DNA from 3 places in the Serratia montpellierensis genome. Region 3 is predicted to be linked to each of the others. Evidence: predicted binding sites of a transcription regulator. Region 3 holds the regulator's gene; each other region holds the start of a gene.
The links. The regulator PurR, encoded in region 3, represses purine synthesis genes. The targets are predictions, from matches to a motif close to CANGCAAACGTTTGCNTG.
Positions count from the first base shown of each region.

Region 1: carA (glutamine-hydrolyzing carbamoyl-phosphate synthase small subunit) is a predicted target of PurR. The motif match lies at 4,623-4,640, and genes of this name have one in related genera.
Region 2: purE (5-(carboxyamino)imidazole ribonucleotide mutase) is a predicted target of PurR. The motif match lies at 5,439-5,456, and genes of this name have one in related genera.

Region 1 covers NZ_VOSN01000002.1:405,124-412,564, forward strand. The annotation lists gene pvcA (L-tyrosine isonitrile synthase) at 100-1,065, shown strand; gene FUU19_RS03165 (TauD/TfdA dioxygenase family protein) at 1,161-2,024, shown strand; gene FUU19_RS03170 (glycosyltransferase) at 2,049-3,308, shown strand; gene dapB (4-hydroxy-tetrahydrodipicolinate reductase) at 3,572-4,393, shown strand; gene carA (glutamine-hydrolyzing carbamoyl-phosphate synthase small subunit) at 4,864-6,012, shown strand; gene carB (carbamoyl-phosphate synthase large subunit) at 6,029-7,441, shown strand, end outside.
Region 2 covers NZ_VOSN01000005.1:812,805-820,245, reverse strand. The annotation lists gene ybbP (putative ABC transporter permease subunit YbbP) at 1-1,942, shown strand, start outside; gene FUU19_RS09345 (sugar porter family MFS transporter) at 2,301-3,707, shown strand; gene purK (5-(carboxyamino)imidazole ribonucleotide synthase) at 3,772-4,839, opposite strand; gene purE (5-(carboxyamino)imidazole ribonucleotide mutase) at 4,836-5,360, opposite strand; gene FUU19_RS09330 (UDP-2,3-diacylglucosamine diphosphatase) at 5,510-6,232, opposite strand; gene ppiB (peptidylprolyl isomerase B) at 6,243-6,737, opposite strand; gene cysS (cysteine--tRNA ligase) at 7,047-7,441, shown strand, end outside.
Region 3 covers NZ_VOSN01000022.1:358,800-366,240, reverse strand. The annotation lists gene FUU19_RS23985 (C40 family peptidase) at 35-853, shown strand; gene sodB (superoxide dismutase [Fe]) at 1,052-1,648, shown strand; gene cydH (cytochrome bd-I oxidase subunit CydH) at 1,692-1,781, opposite strand; gene purR (HTH-type transcriptional repressor PurR) at 2,106-3,131, shown strand; gene punR (DNA-binding transcriptional activator PunR) at 3,128-4,072, opposite strand; gene punC (purine nucleoside transporter PunC) at 4,196-5,407, shown strand; gene cfa (cyclopropane fatty acyl phospholipid synthase) at 5,751-6,902, shown strand; gene FUU19_RS23950 (I78 family peptidase inhibitor) at 6,976-7,269, opposite strand; gene FUU19_RS23945 (riboflavin synthase) at 7,324-7,441, opposite strand, start outside.

The DNA of each region.
Region 1 (7,441 bases), on a different contig from region 3:
CGGGCTGATTATTATCTCGCAGAGGTTTTTTCTCTTTTTGATAAATCTTATTGCGCTTTTCAATAATACACCCGCGCCGCATCGCAACAGGAGCACATTGTGGACAGCGTTCAGAAAGATGAAATAGCGTTAAAAATCCTACGTGAATTATTGCAATACCGCCGCCGTTTCCCCGGCGGCGACACCTCAATTGCCGAAGAAGAACAGCGGGTCACTCAGGTGCAGTTGCCACGCATTCGGGCATTCATTGAAAACGAGCAGCGCATCGAATTCGTGCTGCCGGCCTTTCCGACCAAGTCACCCAACACCAACAAGGTGATCGGCGCGGTGCCGGATATGGCGGAGCGGCTGTCGCTGATCTTCCTCAATTCGCTGTGCCAACGTATTCAGCTCTATTACCCGCCGGGTGCGCATATCGTTATCTGCTCCGACGGCCACGTGTTCGGCGATCTGATCCGCGTCAGCGACGACGCGATCAACCACTATCAGCGTGAGATTGAAAGCCTGCTGCATGAAGTGGGCGCGACGCACCTGAGCGTGTTCAACCTCGGCGACGTCAAAGGCCTGGCGGAGCATACCGATGATTACGACCTGCTGCGCCGGCTGTTGGTGGACGGCTACGCCGAATCGGAAGAGGCGATCAAGCAACAGCTGATGCAGGACGAACAGGGTCTCTTGCTGTACCGCGCCATCACGCGCTTCCTGTATGAAGACAGCCAGCTGCCGGGCTACAGCGGTTCCAACGCCGCGCTGCAGAAAGACGCCAAACAGCGTGCCTGCGGCGTGATCCAGCGCAGCTGGGCCTGGGGCAACCTGCTGGCGCAGCACTTCCCGGCGGCGATCCGTCTGTCGATTCACCCGCAGCCGGTCGACAGCCTGAAGATGGGCATCCATATGATGCCGACCAAAGACGACTGGCTGACGCCGTGGCACGGCGTGGCGGCCAACGTGAACGGCCAGTTCGTGCTGATGAAGCGTAAAGACGCGCAGAGCCTGGACGGTGAACTGGTGGAGATTCGCGGCACGCCGAGCCATTACCTGATCGAGCAGCCGCAGATGGCCTAAGGCCGCTGCAAGCTTTTGCGCCCGAAATCCTGGCGGGCGCGTTTTTGACGGCACGTTGCCGTGTGAGCAGCACATTCGATGCAAGGAGAATACCGATGAACAACCAACCGCTTAATTGCCACATCCAACCGAATACCCCGTTCGGCGCGATCCTGACGCCGCAGCATCCGGGGCAAAAGATCGGCGAGCTGCCGGTGGCGGCGCTGCGAGCGCTGGCGCAGGAACACCACTTGCTGGTGCTGCGCGGATTCGACTCCGGTTTCAGCGAGGCGGAAGTCCTGACTCGCTATGCCGAACAGTGGGGCGAGATCATGATGTGGCCGTTCGGTGCGGTGCTGGACGTGAAGGAGCATCCTGACGCCAAGGATCATATCTTCGACAGCAGCTACGTCCCGCTGCATTGGGATGGCATGTATAAGCCGACCATCCCCGAGTTCCAGCTGTTCCACTGCGTAGCGGCACCTTCTCAGGACGAAGGCGGATGCACCACCTTCGTCGACACCACGCGGCTGCTGGCCAATGCGGACGAAGCGCTGCTGGATCAGTGGCTGTCGGTCTCGATCACCTACCGCATCAAACAGGTGGTGCATTACGGTGGCGAAGTCTGTTCGCCGCTGGTGGTGCAGCACCCGAACGGCAGGGGGTTAATCATGCGCTACAATGAACCGCCGACGGAGGGGAAAAAATTCCTCAACCAGCATGCGCTGGAATATCACGGCGTGCCTGAACAGCAGCAGGAACAATTCCACCACACCCTGCAGCAGCATCTGTACGATCCGCGTCACTATTATGCTCACCAATGGCAACAGGGTGACGTAGTGGTGGCGGACAACTTCTCGCTGCTGCATGGCCGTGAGGGCTTTACCGCCCGTTCCGCGCGTCATTTGCAGCGCGTGCATATCCAGAGCAACCCGGTGTGCGCCAATCTGGCGCTGAAGCCGGCCAACGCAGAAGCGTAAAGGAGCATTATGGCAAGGATACTGATGGCGGCGGTCGCCACTCCGGGGCACGTCTACCCGATGTTAGCCATCGCTCGCCACCTGATTGCCCAAGGGCATCAGGTGCGGGTGATGACCGGCGCGCTGTTCCGCGAACGCGCCGAGGCGGTTGGGGCAAGCTTCGTGCCGTTCGACGCGCAGGTGGATTTCGATTATCGCCACCTGGAGGAACATTTCCCCGAGCGCGCCGCGCTGCCGCCGGGCAATGCGCAGATGGCGCTGGCGCTGAAGGATTTCTTCGCCGCACCGATCCCGTTGCTGGATCGGCAGCTGCGTGCGGCCATCGCCGCCGAAAAGATCGACCTGCTGATGGTGGAGAACTGCTTCTACGGCGTGCTGCCGCTGCTGCAGTCCGCCGAGCGGCCGCCGGTCTTCGGTATCGGCGTCACACCGCTGTCGTATTCTTCGCGCGATGCTATTTTTTATGGCCCGCGTATCCCGCCGGCGCTGCTGCCGCGGGCGCTGACCCGCGAGCAACTGGTGGATGAAGCGACGCGGGTGTTGCTTGATGAGGTGCAGCAAAGCTTTGATGCGGCACTGGTGCAGGCGGGCGGGCGGGCGCTGAATCGCCCGTTTACCGACGCGCTGATCGGCGGCTGCGAGCGTTTCCTGCAGTTGGCCACCACGGCGCTGGAATATGAGCGCGACGATCTGCCGAGCGGCGTGCGCTTCGTCGGCCCGCTGCGCAGCGGCGGCCAGCCGGCGGCGGAAGAGACGCTGTGGGAGAAGGACGATGATCGGCCGCTGGTGATCGTGTCTCAGGGCACGCTGGCCAATGTCGATTTGCATCAGCTGATCGTACCGACGCTGCAAGCGCTGGCGCATCTGCCGGTGAGGGTGTTGGCCACCACCGGCGGGCGGGCGACGGAAGGGCTGATGGAGGCACTGCCGGGCAATACCAGAGTACGGAAGTTTATCTCCTTCGAACGCTGGCTGCCGGAGGCGGCGCTGCTGATCACCAACGGCGGTTATGGCTCGATCAACTATGCGCTGGACAGCGGCGTGCCGCTGATCGTCGCCGGCACCGGCGAAGACAAACTGGAGGCGGCCGCGCGCGTGGTGGCCGCCGGCTGCGGCATCAGCCTGCACACCAGCACGCCGAGCGCCGAACAGATTCTGGCGGCGGCGACGCGTATTCTGCAACAGCCGATCTATCGGCAACGCGCGGCGCTGGTACGTGAGGACTATGCTCGCTACGACGCGCTGACGGCGATTGCCAACGAAGTGGCCGCCATTACCGCCTGACCTCGCCGTTCTCCCTTCCTCAGGCGCCGTTTTCGGCGCCTTTTTTCTGCATTTTTTTGCCATGCAAACTGCATGATTATGTACAATCGTCGCAGGCCGCCAAATCGGTTGAATGTTAATCTCACGACAGCGCCGCTGATGAGAACGGAGGAATATCATAATTTTCTAATTATGAAATGAATCCTCTGGCGACGCTGAAGCGGGGCGGTTACCCTGAATCGATAGCCTAATGGGATAGGCGTCAAATCAAGAAGAGAGCAAGCATGAGTGATTCACAAATCCGCATTGCGATTGCGGGCGCCGGCGGCCGGATGGGCCGTCAATTGATCCAGGCGGTGCAGCAGGCGGAAGGCGTGGTGTTGGGGGCAGCGTTGTCGCGCCCGGGCTCCAGCCTGGTCGGCGTCGACGCCGGCGAACTGGCGGGCATCGGCGCGTTGGGCGTCAAGGTGAGCGACAGTCTGGAGAAGGTGGCGAACGAGTTCGATATTTTGATCGACTTCACCCGCCCGGAAAGCACCCGGGGCTACCTGGATTTTTGCGTGGCGCACCATAAGGCGATGGTGATTGGCACTACCGGCTTCGATGACGCCGGCAAACAGGCGATCCGCGATGCGGCGCAGCATATCGGCATCGTGTTCGCCGCCAACTTCAGCGTCGGCGTTAACCTGGTGCTGAAACTGCTGGAGAAGGCCGCGCAGGTGATGGGCGACTATACCGATATCGAAATCGTCGAGGCACACCACCGCCACAAAGTGGATGCGCCGTCGGGCACGGCGTTGGCCATGGGCGAAGCGATCGCCGGCGCGCTGGGGCGCGATCTGAAAAGTTGCGCGGTCTATGCGCGCGAAGGCCATACCGGCGAACGCGATCCGAAAAGCATCGGCTTTGCCACCATTCGCGCCGGCGACATCGTCGGCGAGCACACCGCGATGTTCGCCGACATCGGTGAACGGGTGGAAATCACCCATAAGGCCTCCAGCCGTATGACTTTTGCCAGCGGCGCGGTGCGCGCGGCCGCCTGGTTGCATAATCGGGATAAAGGCCTGTTTGATATGCGCGACGTGTTGAATTTGGACCAATTATAATTGATTTGCATACCATCGTGATGTGGTTGTATTGATCATAATGCTATGATAATCGGACAATAATTTTATTGTCCTTTTTTTTAACATGAAAAATGAAGCATTGGTGTGATTTTGTTTCATTGACTGTTATTTATTGATATTTACCTTGCTAATCATCCCGTTTTTATCCGCCAAATCCCATTTTAAGGTCTTTTTGAGTCTATTCTGGCGCCATTTTCCGTCATTCAGCCTCGCAACCGTTTTCCAGCCCCGGTTTTCTGTGTTTTTATCGTCGCTCAAGCCGCATGAGCGGCGAGAACTGCAAAAATAAAACAAAAAACGGCAGTTTGGGTAGACAAGCCGGGCACTCATCATTAAAATGCGCCCAATTTGCCAAAAATTGGCCTCGCGGACGGTTTTTGCATTGATTTAGATCGTGATATCTGAATTAATATGCAAATATTGTGATTGATTATTCCTCGGAGGATGTTTTGATAAAGTCAGCGCTATTGGTTCTGGAAGACGGAACCCAATTCCACGGTCGGGCCATCGGGGCAGAGGGAACGGCAGTGGGGGAAGTGGTCTTCAATACGTCGATGACCGGTTATCAAGAAATCCTCACTGATCCTTCCTATTCCCGCCAGATCGTTACTCTTACTTATCCTCATATCGGCAATGTCGGCACCAATGCTTCCGACGAAGAATCCTCCGCAGTACACGCCCAAGGCCTCGTCATTCGTGACCTCCCGCTGATCGCCAGCAACTACCGCAACGAAGAAAGCCTGTCCGACTACCTCAAGCGTCACAACATCGTGGCGATCGCCGATATCGATACCCGTAAATTAACCCGCCTGCTGCGCGAGAAGGGCGCCCAGAACGGCTGCATCATCGCCGCCGACTCGCCGGACGCCGCGCTGGCCCTGGCCAAGGCGCAAGGTTTCCCGGGGTTGAAGGGCATGGATCTGGCGAAAGAAGTCACCACCCGAGAGGCCTACAGCTGGCAGCAAGGCAGCTGGACGCTTGAAGGCGACCTGCCTGAAGCCAAAACCGCCGCGGAGCTGCCGTTCCACGTGGTGGCTTACGACTACGGCGCCAAGCGCAACATCCTGCGCATGCTGGTGGATCGCGGCTGCCGCCTGACCGTGGTGCCGGCACAGACCCCGGCCGACGAGGTGCTGAAAATGAATCCGGACGGCATCTTCCTGTCCAACGGCCCGGGCGACCCGGAGCCGTGCGACTACGCCATCGCCGCCATCAAACAGTTCCTGGAAACCGACATTCCGGTGTTCGGCATCTGCCTGGGCCACCAACTGCTGGCGCTGGCCAGCGGGGCGAAAACCATGAAGATGAAGCTCGGCCACCACGGCGGCAACCACCCGGTGAAGGATCTGGACAACAACACCGTGATGATCACCGCGCAGAACCACGGCTTCGCCGTCGATGAAAACAACCTGCCGGCGAACCTGCGCGTGACGCACAAATCGCTGTTCGACCACACGGTGCAGGGCATTCACCGCACCGACAAGGCGGCGTTCAGCTTCCAGGGGCACCCGGAAGCCAGCCCAGGCCCGCACGACGCCGCGCCGCTGTTCGATCACTTTATCGAACTGATTGAGACTCACCGTTCTAACGCCAAATAATCAGGAGCAGTAAAAAATGCCAAAACGTACAGACATAAAAAGCATCCTGATCCTCGGCGCTGGCCCGATCGTTATCGGCCAGGCGTGTGAGTTCGACTACTCGGGTGCCCAGGCGTGTAAAGCGCTGCGCGAAGAGGGTTACCGCGTCATTCTGGTCAACTCCAACCCGGCGACCATCATGACCGACCCGGAAATGGCCGACGCGACCTACATCGAGCCGATCCACTGGGAAGTGGTGCGCAAGATCATCGAAAAAGAGCGCCCGGATGCGGTGCTGCCGACCATGGGCGGCCAGACGGCGCTGAACTGCGCGCTGGAGCTGGAGCGTCAGGGCGTGCTGGCCGAGTTTGGCGTTACCATGATCGGCGCGACCGCCGATGCGATCGACAAGGCCGAAGACCGTCGCCGTTTCGACGTGGCGATGAAGAAAATCGGTCTGGACACCGCGCGTTCCGGCATCGCGCACACCATGGAAGAAGCGCTGGCGGTGGCCGCTGACGTCGGCTTCCCGTGCATCATCCGTCCTTCCTTTACCATGGGCGGCACCGGCGGCGGCATCGCCTACAACCGCGAAGAGTTCGAAGAGATCTGCGAACGCGGTCTCGACCTGTCGCCGACCAAAGAACTGCTGATCGACGAATCGCTGATCGGTTGGAAAGAGTACGAGATGGAGGTGGTGCGCGATAAGAACGACAACTGCATCATCGTCTGCTCCATCGAAAACTTCGACGCCATGGGCATCCACACCGGCGACTCGATCACCGTCGCACCGGCCCAGACCCTGACCGACAAGGAATACCAAATCATGCGCAACGCCTCGATGGCGGTGCTGCGTGAGATCGGCGTCGAAACCGGCGGCTCCAACGTGCAGTTCTCGGTCAACCCGAAAACCGGCCGCCTGATCGTTATCGAAATGAACCCGCGCGTGTCGCGCTCCTCGGCGCTGGCGTCGAAAGCCACCGGCTTCCCTATCGCCAGCGCCGAGGCCAAGCTGGCGGTGGGCTACACCCTCGATGAGCTGATGAACGACATCACCGGCGGCCGCACCCCGGCGTCGTTCGAACCGTCCATCGACTATGTCGTGACCAAGATCCCGCGCTTCAACTTCGAGAAGTTCGCCGGCGCCAACGACCGCCTGACCACCCAGATGAAATCGGTCGGCGAAGTGATGGCCATCGGCCGCACCCAACAGGAGTCGCTGCAAAAAGCGCTGCGCGGTCTGGAAGTGGGTGCCACCGGCTTCGATCCGAAAGTCAGCCTGGACGATCCGGAAGCGCTGACCAAAATCCGCCGTGAGCTGAAAGACGCCGGTTCCGACCGCATCTGGTACATCGCCGACGCCTTCCGCGCCGGTCTGTCGGTCGACGGCGTCTTCAACCTGACTAACGTCGACCGCTGGTTCCTGGTGCAGATTGAAGAGCTGGTGCGC
Region 2 (7,441 bases), on a different contig from region 3:
CTTCAACCCGTTCCAGACCGCGCCGCGCATCATGATCAACCTGGCGGACGTCGATAAGACCGGCGCGGTGCAGCCGGGCAGCCGCCTGACCTACCGCTATATGTTCGCCGGCGCCGAGCCGGATATTCAACGTTACGAAGAACGGCTGACGCCGCAGTTGACGCCGGATCAGCGCTGGTTCGGGCTGCAGGAGTCCGGCAGCGCGCTCGGCAAGTCTCTGCAGCGATCCCAACAGTTCCTGCTGTTGTCGGCCCTGCTGACGCTGCTGTTGTCGATCGCGGCCGTGGCGGTGGCGATGAGCCACTATTGCCGCAGCCGCTACGATCTGATCGCGGTGTTGAAAACCCTTGGCGCCGGGCGCGGCGCGCTGCGTAAGTTGATCGTCGGCCAGTGGTTGGCGGTGATGGCGCTGGCGGCGGTGTGCGGCGGGGCGATCGGGCTGGCATTTGAAGCGCTGTTGATTCGCCTGCTGAAGCCGGTATTGCCGGCCGCGTTGCCCGCCGCCGGCGCCTGGCCGTGGCTCTGGGCGCTCGGCGCGCTGGTGCTGATTTCGCTGCTGGTCGGGCTGCGGCCGTATCGCCAGCTGCTGGCTACCCAGCCGCTGCGGGTGCTGCGCCGCGACGTGACGGCCAACGTGTGGCCGCTGCGCTACTTCCTGCCGGTGACGGCGGCGATTGTGGTGGCACTGTTGGTGGTGCTGATGGGGGCCAGCACGCTGCTGTGGGCGATCCTGGCCGGTATGGCGGTGCTGGCGCTGCTGCTGGGCGGCATCGGCTGGGGCAGCCTGCTGCTGCTGCGCCGCATCACGCTCAAGAGCCTGGCGCTGCGGCTGGCGGTTAACCGCCTGCTGCATCAGCCGTGGGTGACCATCAGCCAGCTGGCGGCATTCTCGCTGTCGTTCATGCTGCTGGCGCTGCTGTTGGTGCTGCGCGGCGATCTGCTCGAACGCTGGCAGCAGCAGCTGCCGCCGGATAGCCCGAACTATTTCCTGCTCAACATGACCGAGGCGCAGGTGCCGCAGGTGAAAACCTTCCTGCAGAAGCATCAGATCAAGCCGGAAACCTATTATCCGATCGTCCGGGTGCGCCTGACCGAGATAAACCAGCAGCTGGCGACCGAGCGGGTGCATGAAGACGATCCGGGCGGCGAGGCGGTGAACCGCGAGCTGAACCTGACCTGGCTGGCCGATCTGCCGGATCATAATCCGCTGGTGGCGGGCAGCTGGCCGCCGAAAAGCGGCGAAGTCTCGATGGATGAAGGCATTGCCGGGCGGCTGAAGATCACGCTGGGCGACACGCTGACCTTCAGCGGCGATACCCAGGCGTTCAGTGCCAAAGTCACCAGCCTGCGCCAGGTGGATTGGGAAAGCCTGAAGCCGAACTTTTACTTTATCTTCCCGCCGGGCGCGCTGGACGGCCAGCCGCAGACCTGGCTCACCAGCTTCCGCTACGACGGCGACGGCCAGATGCTGACCCAGCTCAACCGCCAGTTCCCGACGCTCAGCCTGCTGGACATCGGCGCGATCCTGAAACAGGTCGGCGGCGTGCTGCAGCAGGTCAGCCGCGCGCTGGAGGTGATGGTGGTGCTGGTGGTGCTGTGCGGTGGCCTGCTGCTGCTGGCACAGGTGCAGGTCGGCATGCGTCAGCGCCGCCAGGAGCTGGTGGTGTACCGCACGCTGGGGGCCGGCAAACGGCTGCTGCGCCGCACGCTGTGGTGCGAGTTTGCCCTGCTGGGGCTGGTGGCGGGCATCGCGGCGGCGGTGGGCGCCGAGGCGGCGCTGTGGCTGCTGCAAAGCCGGGTGTTCGACTTCCCGTGGACGCCGACGCCGGTGCTGTGGTGGGCGCTGCCGCTGGCCAGCGCGCTGCTGCTGTCGCTGTGCGGCGGCTGGCTGGGCGTGCGCCTGCTGCGCGGCCGGGCGCTGTTCCGAAGTTATGAGGGGTGATGTTGCGATCGCAGGCCCGTTGCCGCCTGGCGTGGCCGGGCCTGCCGATTTTCTTTCGCGCGTTACTGGCGCTTTTCCTCTATCATGCCCATTTATAGTGAAATCGATTACATTTATGTCATGTCGATACGTTTGCCACTGAGCATCGGTGCAACGGATAGCTGGCCGGTTTCGCCTGTTTTTCGCATTAATTTATAGGGTTATGCATGACTTAAGCGAATTCATCCGCCATAAAAAGCGGTCTATAAAGATTTAATGGTGTGTAACCGTTTTCACTAATGTGATCGCACTCACTTATCTCCGACGCATTGCCTCCTATCATGTCGCACACTGATGACCGTTTTCTCCTGGAGGCTGTATGAGCGATACCGTCAAAGTTACACCGGCGGAGAAAAGCCCGACTCATGTCGGTATGACTTTTTTTGTCTGTTTTTTAGCCGCCTTGGCCGGCCTGCTGTTCGGTCTTGATATCGGCGTGATCGCCGGCGCCTTGCCGTTTATTACCGACACTTTTCAGATCACCAGCTCTCAGCAGGAGTGGGTGGTCAGCTCAATGATGTTTGGCGCCGCCGTCGGCGCCATCGGCAGCGGCTGGATGAACTTCCGGCTGGGGCGCAAATACAGTTTGATGATCGGCGCCATTCTGTTTGTGGCGGGATCGCTGTTTTCAGCGTTCGCCCCCAACGTGGAGGTGCTGATCGTTTCACGCATTCTGCTGGGATTGGCGGTGGGTATCGCTTCTTATACCGCGCCGATTTATCTTTCTGAAATCGCGCCGGAGAAAATCCGCGGCAGCATGATCTCGATGTATCAATTGATGATCACCATCGGCATTCTGGCCGCCTACCTGTCTGATACGGCATTCAGCTATACCGGTGCCTGGCGCTGGATGTTGGGCGTTATCACCATCCCGGCCGGGCTGTTGTTGGTCGGCGTGTTCTTTTTGCCTGACAGCCCGCGTTGGTTGGCCTCGCGCAATCGCCATGAGCAGGCGCGTCAGGTGTTGGAGAAGCTGCGCGACAGCAGTGCCCAGGCGCAGCATGAGCTGAATGAAATTCGTGAAAGCCTCAAACTGAAGCAAAGCGGTTGGGCGTTGTTCAAAGGCAATAAAAATTTCCGACGCGCGGTTTTCCTTGGCGTTCTTCTCCAGGTGATGCAACAGTTCACCGGAATGAACGTCACCATGTATTACGCGCCGAAGATTTTTGGTCTGGCGGGCTTCGCCAGTACGGAACAGCAGATGTGGGGTACGGTGATCGTCGGTCTGGTCAACGTGCTGGCCACCTTTATCGCGATTGGACTGGTTGATCGCTGGGGCCGCAAGCCCACTTTGATCCTTGGGTTTATCGTGATGGCTGTCGGCATGGGGGCGCTGGGAACCATGATGAACATCGGCATGAACTCGGCGGCGGGGCAATATTTCGCCATCGTTATGCTGCTGATGTTTATCGTCGGCTTTGCCATGAGCGCCGGCCCGCTGATTTGGGTGCTGTGCTCAGAGATCCAGCCATTGAAAGGCCGCGATTTCGGCATCACCTGTTCCACCGCCACTAACTGGATAGCCAATATGATCGTGGGGGCGACGTTCCTGACCATGCTGAATTCGTTGGGTAGCGCTCACACCTTTTGGGTCTACGCGGGGCTTAACGTGCTGTTTGTTTTCATCACGCTGGCGCTGATCCCGGAAACCAAAAATATTTCGCTGGAACAGATTGAACGCAATCTGATGGCCGGCAAACCGTTGCGTAACATCGGCTCGCGTTGATCTTTGTGGCAATGAAAAAGGTTCAGCCTGGGCTGAACCTTCTTCTTTTCGGCGGTGTAAACCGTTAAGCCAGCTTCTGCTGTGCCCAGGCCAGCCCGCTTTGGTATTCGCCCGGCAGCAGCGGCGCCAGCGCCTGCAGCGCCTGGCGCAGATCGGCGGCGCTCGGGTCGTTCAGATTGAGGTGGCCGACCTTGCGGCCCGGGCGCACCTCTTTCTCATACCAGTGCAGATGCACCAGCGGCAGCGACAGCCACTGTTCGTTGACGGCGGTGCCGATCAGGTTGACCATCACCGACGGCGTGCTCACCACCGGCTGCGGCAGCGGCAAACCGAGAATCGCGCGCAGGTGCAGTTCGAACTGGCTGATGGACGCGCCGTTTTGCGTCCAGTGGCCGCTGTTGTGCACGCGCGGCGCCAGTTCGTTGATCAGCAGCCGATCGCCGACGATAAAGCACTCCATCGCCATCACGCCGACGTAGTTCAGCTCGTTCAGGATCGCCGCCAGCATCTGCTCGGCCTGTTGCTGCAGCGCCGGGTTGGGCTGCGGCAGCGCCACGCTGGTGCGCAGGATGCCGTCTTCATGCAGGTTGTGGGTCAGCGGGTAGAATACCGAACGGCCGTCGTGGCCGCGCGCGCCCACCAGCGACACTTCGCCGGAGAAATTGATGCCTTGCTCGACGATGCACTCGCCATAGGCGTCGGCCGGCAGTTCGGCTTCCTGGCCCGGGCGCAGGCGCCACTGGCCACGGCCGTCATAGCCACCGACTCGGCGTTTGACGATCGCCAGCTCGCCCAGCGAAGCGAACACCTGCGGCCATTCGGCGGCGCTCGCCAGCAGCTGCCACGGCGCGGTTGCCAGGCCGAGCTGGTCGAGCAGCTGTTTTTGCGTCAGGCGATCCGCCAGGCGCGGGAAGATGTCGCGGTTGACGAAGGCGCTGTGGGTGGCCAGCTCGCGCGTCAGCGCGGTTTCCGGCCAGCGTTCGATCTCGGCGGTAATGACGCTGTTCTGATACGGCACCGCCTCGGGCTCGGCATCGATGCCGATGGGGTAGACGGCGATGCCCAGCGGTTCGCCGGCCTGGCGCAGCATGCGCCCCAGTTGGCCGTTGCCCAGTACGCAAACCGGCTTCATGCGTCCTCCCGCGGATCGGGGTGATTCAAGACGTCTTCGGTCTGCGCCTGACGCCAGTCCGCCAAACGCTGCGCCAGCGCGGCGTCGTGCAGCGCCAGGATCTGCATCGCCAGCAGCCCGGCGTTGGCGGCGCCGGCTTTGCCGATCGCCAGCGTGCCCACCGGAATGCCGCGCGGCATCTGTACGATGGAGTAGAGGCTGTCTACGCCGCTCAGCGCGGCGCTTTGCACCGGCACACCCAGCACCGGCACCAGGGTTTTCGCCGCCAGCATGCCCGGCAGGTGCGCCGCACCGCCGGCGCCGGCGATGATCACGTCAAAGCCGTTGGCGGTAGCCTGCTCGGCGAAGCTGAACAGCTTGTCCGGCGTACGGTGGGCGGAAACGACTTCGACATGGAAGGGGACTTCGAGCTGGGTCAGGACTTCGGCGGCGAACTGCATGGTGGCCCAGTCACTTTTCGATCCCATTACAATTGCGATTTTCGCCCCGGTAGTGGCGGCTGAAGCGGCGTTGGCTCCCATGGGTGTAAGGCTCCTGTGATTTTTCTGGCGTCGGCTGAGGGCCGAATGAGGGCGTAGAGCATACCATGAGCGCACGGCGAGGAAAACGGTTGCGTCGCCGGTTTTCACCGTCGAAAGCGCGAATTTTTACTCGCGCGTCAGTGCGGAATTCAGAATGGGAATTGGATCAGCTCGACGGCGTCGGCGCTGACTTTGATCATCGATCCTTCGACGTGCCAGGCGCCCAGCACCGCGCGATGGGCTTCGCCGTTGCTCAATGCCAGCCGGTGCACCGCCGGGCGATGGGTATGGCCGTGGATCATCCAGTGCACGTCGTGGCGCAGCATCGTCTGTTCGACTGCCTGCGGGTTGACGTCCATGATGGCGTCCGACTTGTACTGGTTGGATTGCTGGCTGCGGGCGCGCATGTTGGCGGCGATCTTCAGTCGCCAGCGCAGCGGCAGCGCCAGGAACAATTTTTGAATCAGCGGGTTGTGCACTTTACGGCGGAATTGCTGATAGGCTTGATCGTCGGTGCACAGGGTGTCGCCGTGCAGGATCAGGATCCTGCGGCCGTACAACTCCAGCACTTTTTCTTCCGGCAGCAGCTGCATGCCGCTGGCGCGGGCGAAGCGCTTGCCGAGCAGAAAATCGCGGTTGCCGTGGATGAAGTAGCAGGGCACGCCGGCCTGTTGCAGTGCTTTCAGCGCCGTGGCGATCTCCGCGTGCAGCGGCTCGGGATCGTCGTCGCCGATCCAGGCTTCAAACAGGTCGCCGAGGATGTACAGCGCGTCGGCGTGAATCGCTTCGCGCCGTAAAAAACGCAGAAAACCGGCAGTGATTGCCGGTTCCTGTGCGCACAAGTGCAGATCTGCGATGAACAGCGTACTCATGCAGCCGCGATTACTCGCTGACGGTCACGCTGTTGATCACCACGTCTTCTACCGGTACGTCCTGGTGCATGCCGCTGCGGCCGGTTTTCACGCCTTTGATCTTGTTGACCACGTCCATGCCTTCAACCACTTCTGCAAACACGCAGTAGCCCCAACCTTGCGCGTTTTCGCCGCGGAAGTTCAGGAAGTCGTTGTCAGCCACGTTGATGAAGAACTGTGCGGTGGCGGAGTGCGGATCGTTGGTGCGCGCCATTGCCAGGGTACCGATGGTGTTTTTCAGACCGTTGTTGGCTTCGTTCTTGATGGTCGCGTTGGTCGCTTTCTGGTTCATGCCCGGCTCGAAACCGCCGCCCTGGATCATGAAGCCGTTGATCACACGGTGGAAGATGGTGTTGTCGTAGAAACCGGCGCGGCAGTAGTTCAGGAAGTTTTCAACGGTAACCGGCGCTTTGTCAGCAAAGGTCTTGATAACGATATCGCCGTGATTGGTGTGGAAAGTAACCATAGTTTTAATCCTAACAAGGTGAAGTGAGACGTCACGTAAAGCGAGCGAACATTCAGACCGCCCTTATAACATATCCGCCCCAGCGAGTCAGCAGCGGCTCAACCGCGCACTGTCTGTGGTAATTGTATTTATGTTATATTATAACAATTGCGCCAACCGCCGAATTTCGCGCATTTTATTCGCGTGAAATCAGCAAAGCATGGCCTTAACCTTGCAATAGATCAGGCTTCAGGTTTCAATACGCTACCGGGCGGAAAACCTGAAGCCCGGTTATCTTTTTTGTTATCACGCACACCACGGAATCTCCCGATGCTAAAGATTTTTAATACCCTGAGTCGTCAAAAAGAGGAATTCAAACCCATTCATGCCGGGAAAGTGGGCATGTACGTGTGCGGGGTAACCATCTATGACCTGTGTCACATCGGCCACGGTCGTACCTTTGTCGCTTTCGACGTGGTGGCGCGTTACCTGCGCTACCTCGGCTATTCGCTGAACTATGTGCGCAACGTCACCGACGTAGACGACAAAATCATCCGCCGCGCGGCGGAAAATCATGAGACCTGCGACCAACTGACCGAACGCATGCTGGCGGAAATGCACGCCGACTTCGACGCGCTGCTGATCGACCGCCCGGATCAAGAGCCGCGCGCGACCCAGCATATCGCCGAGATCATCGAGATCACCCAGCGCCTGATCGATCGCGA
Region 3 (7,441 bases):
TATCCGTTTCGGGGCCAAGGTTGGTGACGTCGACATGCGTTTAATTCTTACGCTCTTTGCGCTGCTGTTTACGCAGCTCTTCTTCAATTTGGCGCACGCTGCGCCACAGGCGCGTGTTGCCGCCGAGCAGCGTAAAAGCCATGCTAATGAAGCGCGGCCCGATGACCGCAGAAAAAAGAAAGCGGACAAAGCCGCTAAAAAAGCCAAAGTGACGGCTCCCGAGAAAAAAGCCAAGACCGCCAAGGCGAAAAGCGAGAAAAGCGCGAAAAAGATCGCCAGCGCCAAACCCAAGGCCAAAGCGCAGAAAACAGCCAAGATTAAAGTTACCCCGCCGAAAAAGGGCTATAAAAAAGGCTATGGCCGCCACCGCGAAGCCGGTATGGCCACCGCCAAACTGGCGCGTGAAGAAAAGCCGTTGAAACTCAGTCCCGCCCACAAAAAACGCTACCAACACGCCAAACAAACCGCGATGGCCAAGCTGATGGGCCAGATGGGCAAACCTTACCGCTGGGGCGGCAGCTCGCCGCGCACCGGCTTCGACTGCAGCGGCCTTATCTATTACGCCTACAAAGACGTAGTGAAAATCAAGATGCCGCGCACCGCCAACGAGATGTATCACCTGCGCGATGCGGCGCCGATCAAGAAAAGCGAACTGGAAAGCGGCGATCTGGTGTTCTTCCGCATCAACAACCGCGGCGTGGCGGACCATGTTGGCGTCTACCTCGGCAACGGCAAATTCATCCAGTCGCCGCGCACCGGCGAAGAGATCCGCATCAGCCAGCTCGATAACGACTATTGGCAAAACCACTACATCGGCGCACGCCGCGTAGTGACGCCGAAAACTATCCGTTAATTCCCTGTTTTGCGCGGTTGCGGCCCTGGTCGCAACCGCCTGCTCAAGCTATCGCCCATCGCACCGCCCCACGCGCATTTCTCGCTTTTCTTCCTGTTTTTTATGACGAAAATTGTTAAGATTGAATGACCACAATAAAAAACGGCCCATATGATTCTCGCCCGGCGGGAAGCGAATGGCGCTGTAAAGGAGGAAGCAATGTCGTTTGAATTACCTGCATTACCGTATGAGAAAAACGCGCTCGAGCCGCACATCTCCGCCGAGACCCTGGAATACCACTACGGCAAGCACCACAACACCTACGTGGTTAACCTGAACAACCTGGTGAAAGGCAGCGAGTTCGAGGGCAAATCGCTCGAAGAGATCATCAAGACCTCTAACGGCGGCGTCTTCAACAACGCCGCGCAGGTGTGGAACCACACCTTCTACTGGCACTGCCTGTCACCACAGGGCGGCGGTGAACCGCAGGGCGAACTGGCGGCGGCGATCGTCAAATCCTTCGGCTCTTTCGCTGCGTTCAAAGAGCAGTTCACCGATGCCGCAGTGAAAAACTTCGGTGCAGGCTGGACCTGGCTGGTGAAAAAACCGGACGGCGCGCTGGCGATCGTCAACACCTCCAACGCGGCCACCCCGCTGACCGGTGAAGACAAACCGCTGCTGACAGTTGACGTGTGGGAACACGCGTATTACATCGATTACCGCAATGCGCGTCCAAAATACCTGGAAAACTTCTGGGCGTTGGTCAACTGGACCTTCGCAGCGGAAAACCTGCGCTTACGCCAGGTTCTGAGGTGATGAGGCGCAGCCAGGCTGCGCCTTTTTTATCGCCGGCGGGAAATCAATTCAACGCGGCAACGAAGCTGAAAGCGATAATGACCGCCAACGCGCAGACGGTAGTGAACAGCGACATCTTCAATTCGGTATCCATGACAACTCCTTTAAAATAGGCTTTCCTAAGGATAAAAGGCGCACAATTAGTACGTCAAATCATTTTCCCACAGTTCGCCGATAAAATCTTGTTATCATTTCCCGGTTTATAATCTCGATTACCTCTTCCACTTTTGTTCAATATGCGACAAAATTCGCAGTTCACAACTGCGTACCGGCATCCATGCCCCTCCTGATTAAGCGCTGAAGACTTCAACACACTAAAAACTCAGTTTTCGCTTCTCTGGAGAAGGATCTACGTAGGCAAACGATTAACATCACACTTACATGCTGTAAACATGTGAGTTCAGGAGTCATTCCTTACATGGCAACGATTAAAGATGTGGCCAAACGCGCGGGCGTTTCCACCACCACCGTTTCGCACGTCATCAATAAGACTCGTTTCGTCGCCGAAGAGACCAAAGCGGCCGTGTGGGCCGCCATTAAAGAGCTGCACTATTCGCCGAGCGCCGTGGCGCGCAGCCTGAAAGTCAATCACACCAAATCGATCGGCCTGCTGGCCACCTCGAGCGAAGCCCCCTACTTTGCCGAAGTGATCGAAGCGGTGGAAAACAGCTGCTACAGCAAAGGCTACACCCTGATCCTGTGCAACTCGCACAACAATCTGGACAAGCAGCGCGCCTACCTGGCGATGCTGGCCCAAAAGCGCGTCGACGGCCTGCTGGTCATGTGCTCCGAGTACCCGGATCAGTTGCTGGGCATGCTGGAAGACTACCGTAACATCCCGATGGTGGTGATGGACTGGGGCGCCGCGCGCGGCGACTTCACCGACACCATCATCGATAACGCATTCGAAGGCGGCTATCTGGCCGGCCGTTACCTGATCGAACGCGGTCACCGCGAGATCGGCGCCATTCCGGGCCAGCTGTCGCGCAACACCGGCGGCGGCCGTCACCAGGGCTTTATGAAGGCGCTGCAGGAAGCGCATATCGACATTCGCGAAGAGTGGATCGTCCAGGGCGACTTCGAGCCGGAGTCCGGCTACAAGGCGATGCACCAAATTCTGTCGCAAAAACAGCGGCCGACCGCGGTATTCTGCGGCGGTGATATCATGGCGATGGGTGCCATCTGCGCCGCCGACGAGCTGGGCCTGCGGGTGCCGCAGGATATTTCCGTGATCGGCTACGACAACGTGCGCAACGCCCGCTACTTCACCCCGGCGCTGACCACCATTCACCAGCCGAAAGAGCGCCTGGGCGAAATGGCCTTCACCATGCTGCTGGATCGCATCATCAGCAAGCGCGAAGAGTCGCAGGTGATCGAAGTGCATCCGAAGCTGATCGAACGCCGCTCGGTCGCCGACGGGCCGTTCATCGACTACCGCCGCTAATCCCCCGCGCCGGAAGCCTGCGCGGCTTCCGGCTTCGCCTCGCTCAGCCACTCCTGATTCAGCGTCTCCCCATCGCCCAGATACGCCAGCAGCCAGCTCATCGCCGGTGACGGTTTATCCTGCTGCCAGGTCAGGCAGCACGGGCTGGCGGGAAACGGCTGCTGCAGCTGCAACGCCTTCAACTCACCGCGCTGCACCCGCGGCAGCGCCAGATGCGCCGGCATCATACCGACGCACAACCCGGCGCACAGACAGTCGAGCGCCGAGGTCCAGTCCGGCACCACCAGCCGCCGCTGGTTATCCAGCGTCCAGGTGACGCGCTTGGGCAGATTGCGCGAAGTGTCTTCCAGACAAAGCGCAGGGTACGGCCTAAGCCGATCGTCATTCAGCGGCCCTGCCAGTTGCGCGAGCGGGTGCTGTGGGCTGACCACGCACAGCCAGTTCATATACCCCATGTCGCGAAAGGCGAAGCCGCCGCCGACCGGCACCGCGCGGGTGGCACCGATCGCCATGTCCGCTCTGCCGTCCACTAACGCATCCCACACGCCGTTAAACACCTCGGGTTGCAACATCAGTTCGACATCGGGGAAATGCCGGTAAAAATCCAGCACCAGCTGGCGGCTGCGCTGCGGTTTGACGATGATGTCCACGGCGATATTCAGCTGGCCGCGCCACCCGTTGGCCACCTGCTGACAGTGGCGGCGGGTGTCGAGCATTTTTTTGATAACAACTCGCGCATCCTTGATAAACAGCGCACCGGCCGGCGTCAACTCCACATCACGGTGACGCCGCTCAAACAGCGGCACCGCCAGCCATTGTTCCAGCTGCCGTACCGTGTAGCTCACCGCCGACGGCACCCGGTGCAGCTCCTGCGCCGCCGCGCTGAAACTGCCGGTACGCGCCACCGCGTCGACCACTTCAAGAGAATATTCAGACCACATCGCTTTGCCTTCAATTTTTTTAACAGCACTTTGCAAATATTACCGTTTCACAAGCAGAGATCCAGCCGGATACACTGGCCGGCGCTAAAAACCTGCGACACTAAAATATTAACGAGAAATACCATGCGAAATTCCTTTGGTTTTATGTTCTATCTCGCCGGCCTGAGCATGCTGGGTTATCTGGCGACCGATATGTACCTGCCCGCCTTTGGCGCCATGCGGGAGGAACTGCAAATTTCCGCCGGCGCGGTCAGCGCCAGCCTGAGCATCTTCCTGGCCGGCTTCGCCTTCGCGCAGCTGCTGTGGGGGCCGCTCTCCGACCGCCTGGGCCGCAAACCGGTATTATTGATCGGCCTGACGCTGTTCGCCGTCGGCTGCCTGGGCATGCTGTGGGTGGAGAACGCCGTGCAGCTTTGGATCCTGCGTTTTATCCAGGCCGTTGGCGTCTGCTCCGCCGCCGCCATCTGGCAAGCGCTGGTGGTCGACCGCTATCGCGAAGGCCAGGCCAATCGCGTATTCGCCACCATCATGCCGCTGGTCGCGCTGTCGCCGGCGCTGGCGCCGCTGCTGGGCGCCTGGCTGCTGAACCACGCCAGCTGGCGTGCGATCTTCGCCGTGCTGCTGGCCATCACCGCCCTGCTGCTGCTGCCGACGCTGTTGCTCAAAGATCGCGCCAAAACGCAACCCACCGCCGATGCGCCAAAAAACGGCGTCAGCTTCTGGCAACTGTTGAAATCCCCGGTGTTCAGCGGCAACGTCGCCATGTACGCCGCCTGCTCGGCCGGCTTCTTTGCCTGGCTGACCGGCTCGCCGTTCATCCTCGGTGATATGGGCTACGGCCCGAGCGACATCGGTCTGAGCTATGTGCCGCAAACGCTGGCTTTTCTGCTGGGGGGCTATGGCTGTCGCGCCGCGCTAAAGCGCATCAATGGCAAAACCCTGCTGCCGTGGCTGCTGGTAGCTTATGGTGTCAGCATGGCGGCGCTGTATCTGGTGGCAACCCTGACCGCTCCGACGCTCACCACGCTGCTGATCCCGTTCTGCGTGATGGCGCTGGTCAACGGCGCCGGCTACCCGATCATGGTGGCGAATGCGCTGATGCCGTTCCCGGAAAGCAGCGGTAAAGCCGCCGCGCTGCAAAATACGCTGCAGCTGGGGCTGTGTTTTGTGGCGAGCATGCTGGTGTCGGCGTTTATTGCCCAGCCGCTGTTGGCGACGGTGACGGTGATGGTATCGACGGTGATCCTGGCCGCGCTGGGGTATTTCCTGCAGCGGGGAAAAGTGGCCGATGCGCAGCAAAAAGCGCAGCGGGAGCATGCTAACTCAGCGTCATAATTACTAAGCTCAATAATCACTTAAAGAATATGCGTGCCGAGTGCGATTTACAGTTGAGTCAACGTCTCGGCACGCCTATACTCAAAAACAACCTTGTAAAGTAACACCTTATAATCCCTATATCTCAATTAGCTATTGTGTACGCGCCTTGCGTCACACTCTTTTTTAAGGATGCGTTTTTCCTGCGCCGTTTGCGTCGGGCCGCTTCTTTAAATTTCCTCTGTTCATAGTCGGATATCAGACGCCGCGGGCTTATTTCCCGTCGGTAAACGTATGCACCCGCAGAAATTGTCTAAGCTGTTTCCTAACGGGTCATCAGTCAGAAGAAGGTGATGGAGAAGCTATGAGTTCATCGTGTATAGAAGATCTGAGCATCCAGGATAATCAGTGGTACCGTATCGCGCATGAAATGCTCGGCCTGGCCGGCATTGAAATCAACGGATCGCGCCCCTTCGATATTCAGGTTAAAAATCCCGAATTCTTTAAACGCGTCCTGCAGCAAGGGTCGCTGGGCCTCGGCGAAAGCTATATGGACGGTTGGTGGGAATGCGAACGGCTGGATATGTTCTTCCAGCGCGTGGTCAGCGCCGGGCTGGAGAAGAAACTCCCCCACCACCTGAAAGATACCCTGCGTATCGCCGCCGCGCGCCTGACCAATCTGCAATCGAAAAAGCGCGCCTGGATCGTCGGCAAAGAACATTACGATCTCGGCAACGATCTGTTTACCCTGATGCTCGATCCTTACATGCAATATTCCTGCGGCTACTGGAAAGACGCCACCACGCTGGAGGAAGCGCAGGAAGCCAAGCTGCGGATGATCTGCGAAAAACTGCAGCTGCAACCGGGCATGCGTTTGCTGGATATCGGCTGCGGCTGGGGCGGCCTCTCCGCCTATGCGGCGAAACATTACAGCGTGTCGGTGGTCGGCGTGACCATTTCCGCCGAGCAGCAGAAGCTGGCTCAGGCGCGCTGCGCCGGGCTGGATGTGCAGATCCTGCTGCAGGATTATCGCGATCTGCATCAGCAGTTCGATCGCATCGTCTCGGTCGGCATGTTCGAGCACGTCGGGCCGAAAAACTACCGCACCTACTTCAACGTGGTGGAGCGCAATCTGGTGCCGCACGGCCTGTTCCTGCTGCACACCATCGGCTCGAATAAAACCGACATGAACGTCGATCCGTGGATCAACAAGTACATTTTCCCGAACGGCTGTCTGCCTTCAGTGAGCCATATCGCCGAAGCCAGCGAAGGCCATTTCGTGATGGAAGACTGGCACAACATCGGTGCCGACTACGATCGCACGCTGATGGCCTGGTTTGAACGCTTCAAACAGGCGTGGCCGCAGCTTGCCCCGCGCTATTCCGATCGCTTCGAGCGGATGTTCAGCTATTACCTGAACGCCTGCGCAGGCGCGTTCCGGGCGCGCGATCTGCAGCTGTGGCAGATGGTATTCAGCCCGAAAGGCGTTGAAGGCGGCATTCGCGTCGCCCGCTGAATGCTTTCCCGATAAAAAAGCCCCGGCAACATCATCGCCGGGGCTTTTTTTTTGCTCTTTCGGACCCTGCGGGTTAACCGCAATAAACGCGAATGATTTTATCGTTGCTATCGCCAAGGAAGTTCAGACGGCGCAGGTTGAAATCCATGGTAACGGCAGAGTTGTACGGAATGGCGCGCACCTTGGCGTCGATCCGCACGCCTTCCAGCGACGTCATCGGCTTACCGACGAAGTTTTGATACTGCGAAGCGCCGCAGGTATCGTCCGCATCGGCCATTTGCGCGCCGGCGCCCTGCTCAGGTGAGCTGCTGCAGGCGCTCAGCGCCAGCAACGCGGTTAACAACAACGTTTTCCCATAAAACTTCACGCGTTTCTCCTCTCTGCTTATGATTCGATTCCGGCGGCAACGCCAGAATCGCTGTCAGTCTTTGTGCGCCGGCGCCATCGCCGCCGCCAGCGTCGCTTCCCGGTTGGCCAGCACCCGCTCGACGGTATCCACCACCGCCTGCGTTTGCGGATCGATTTCGATGTTCACCTTA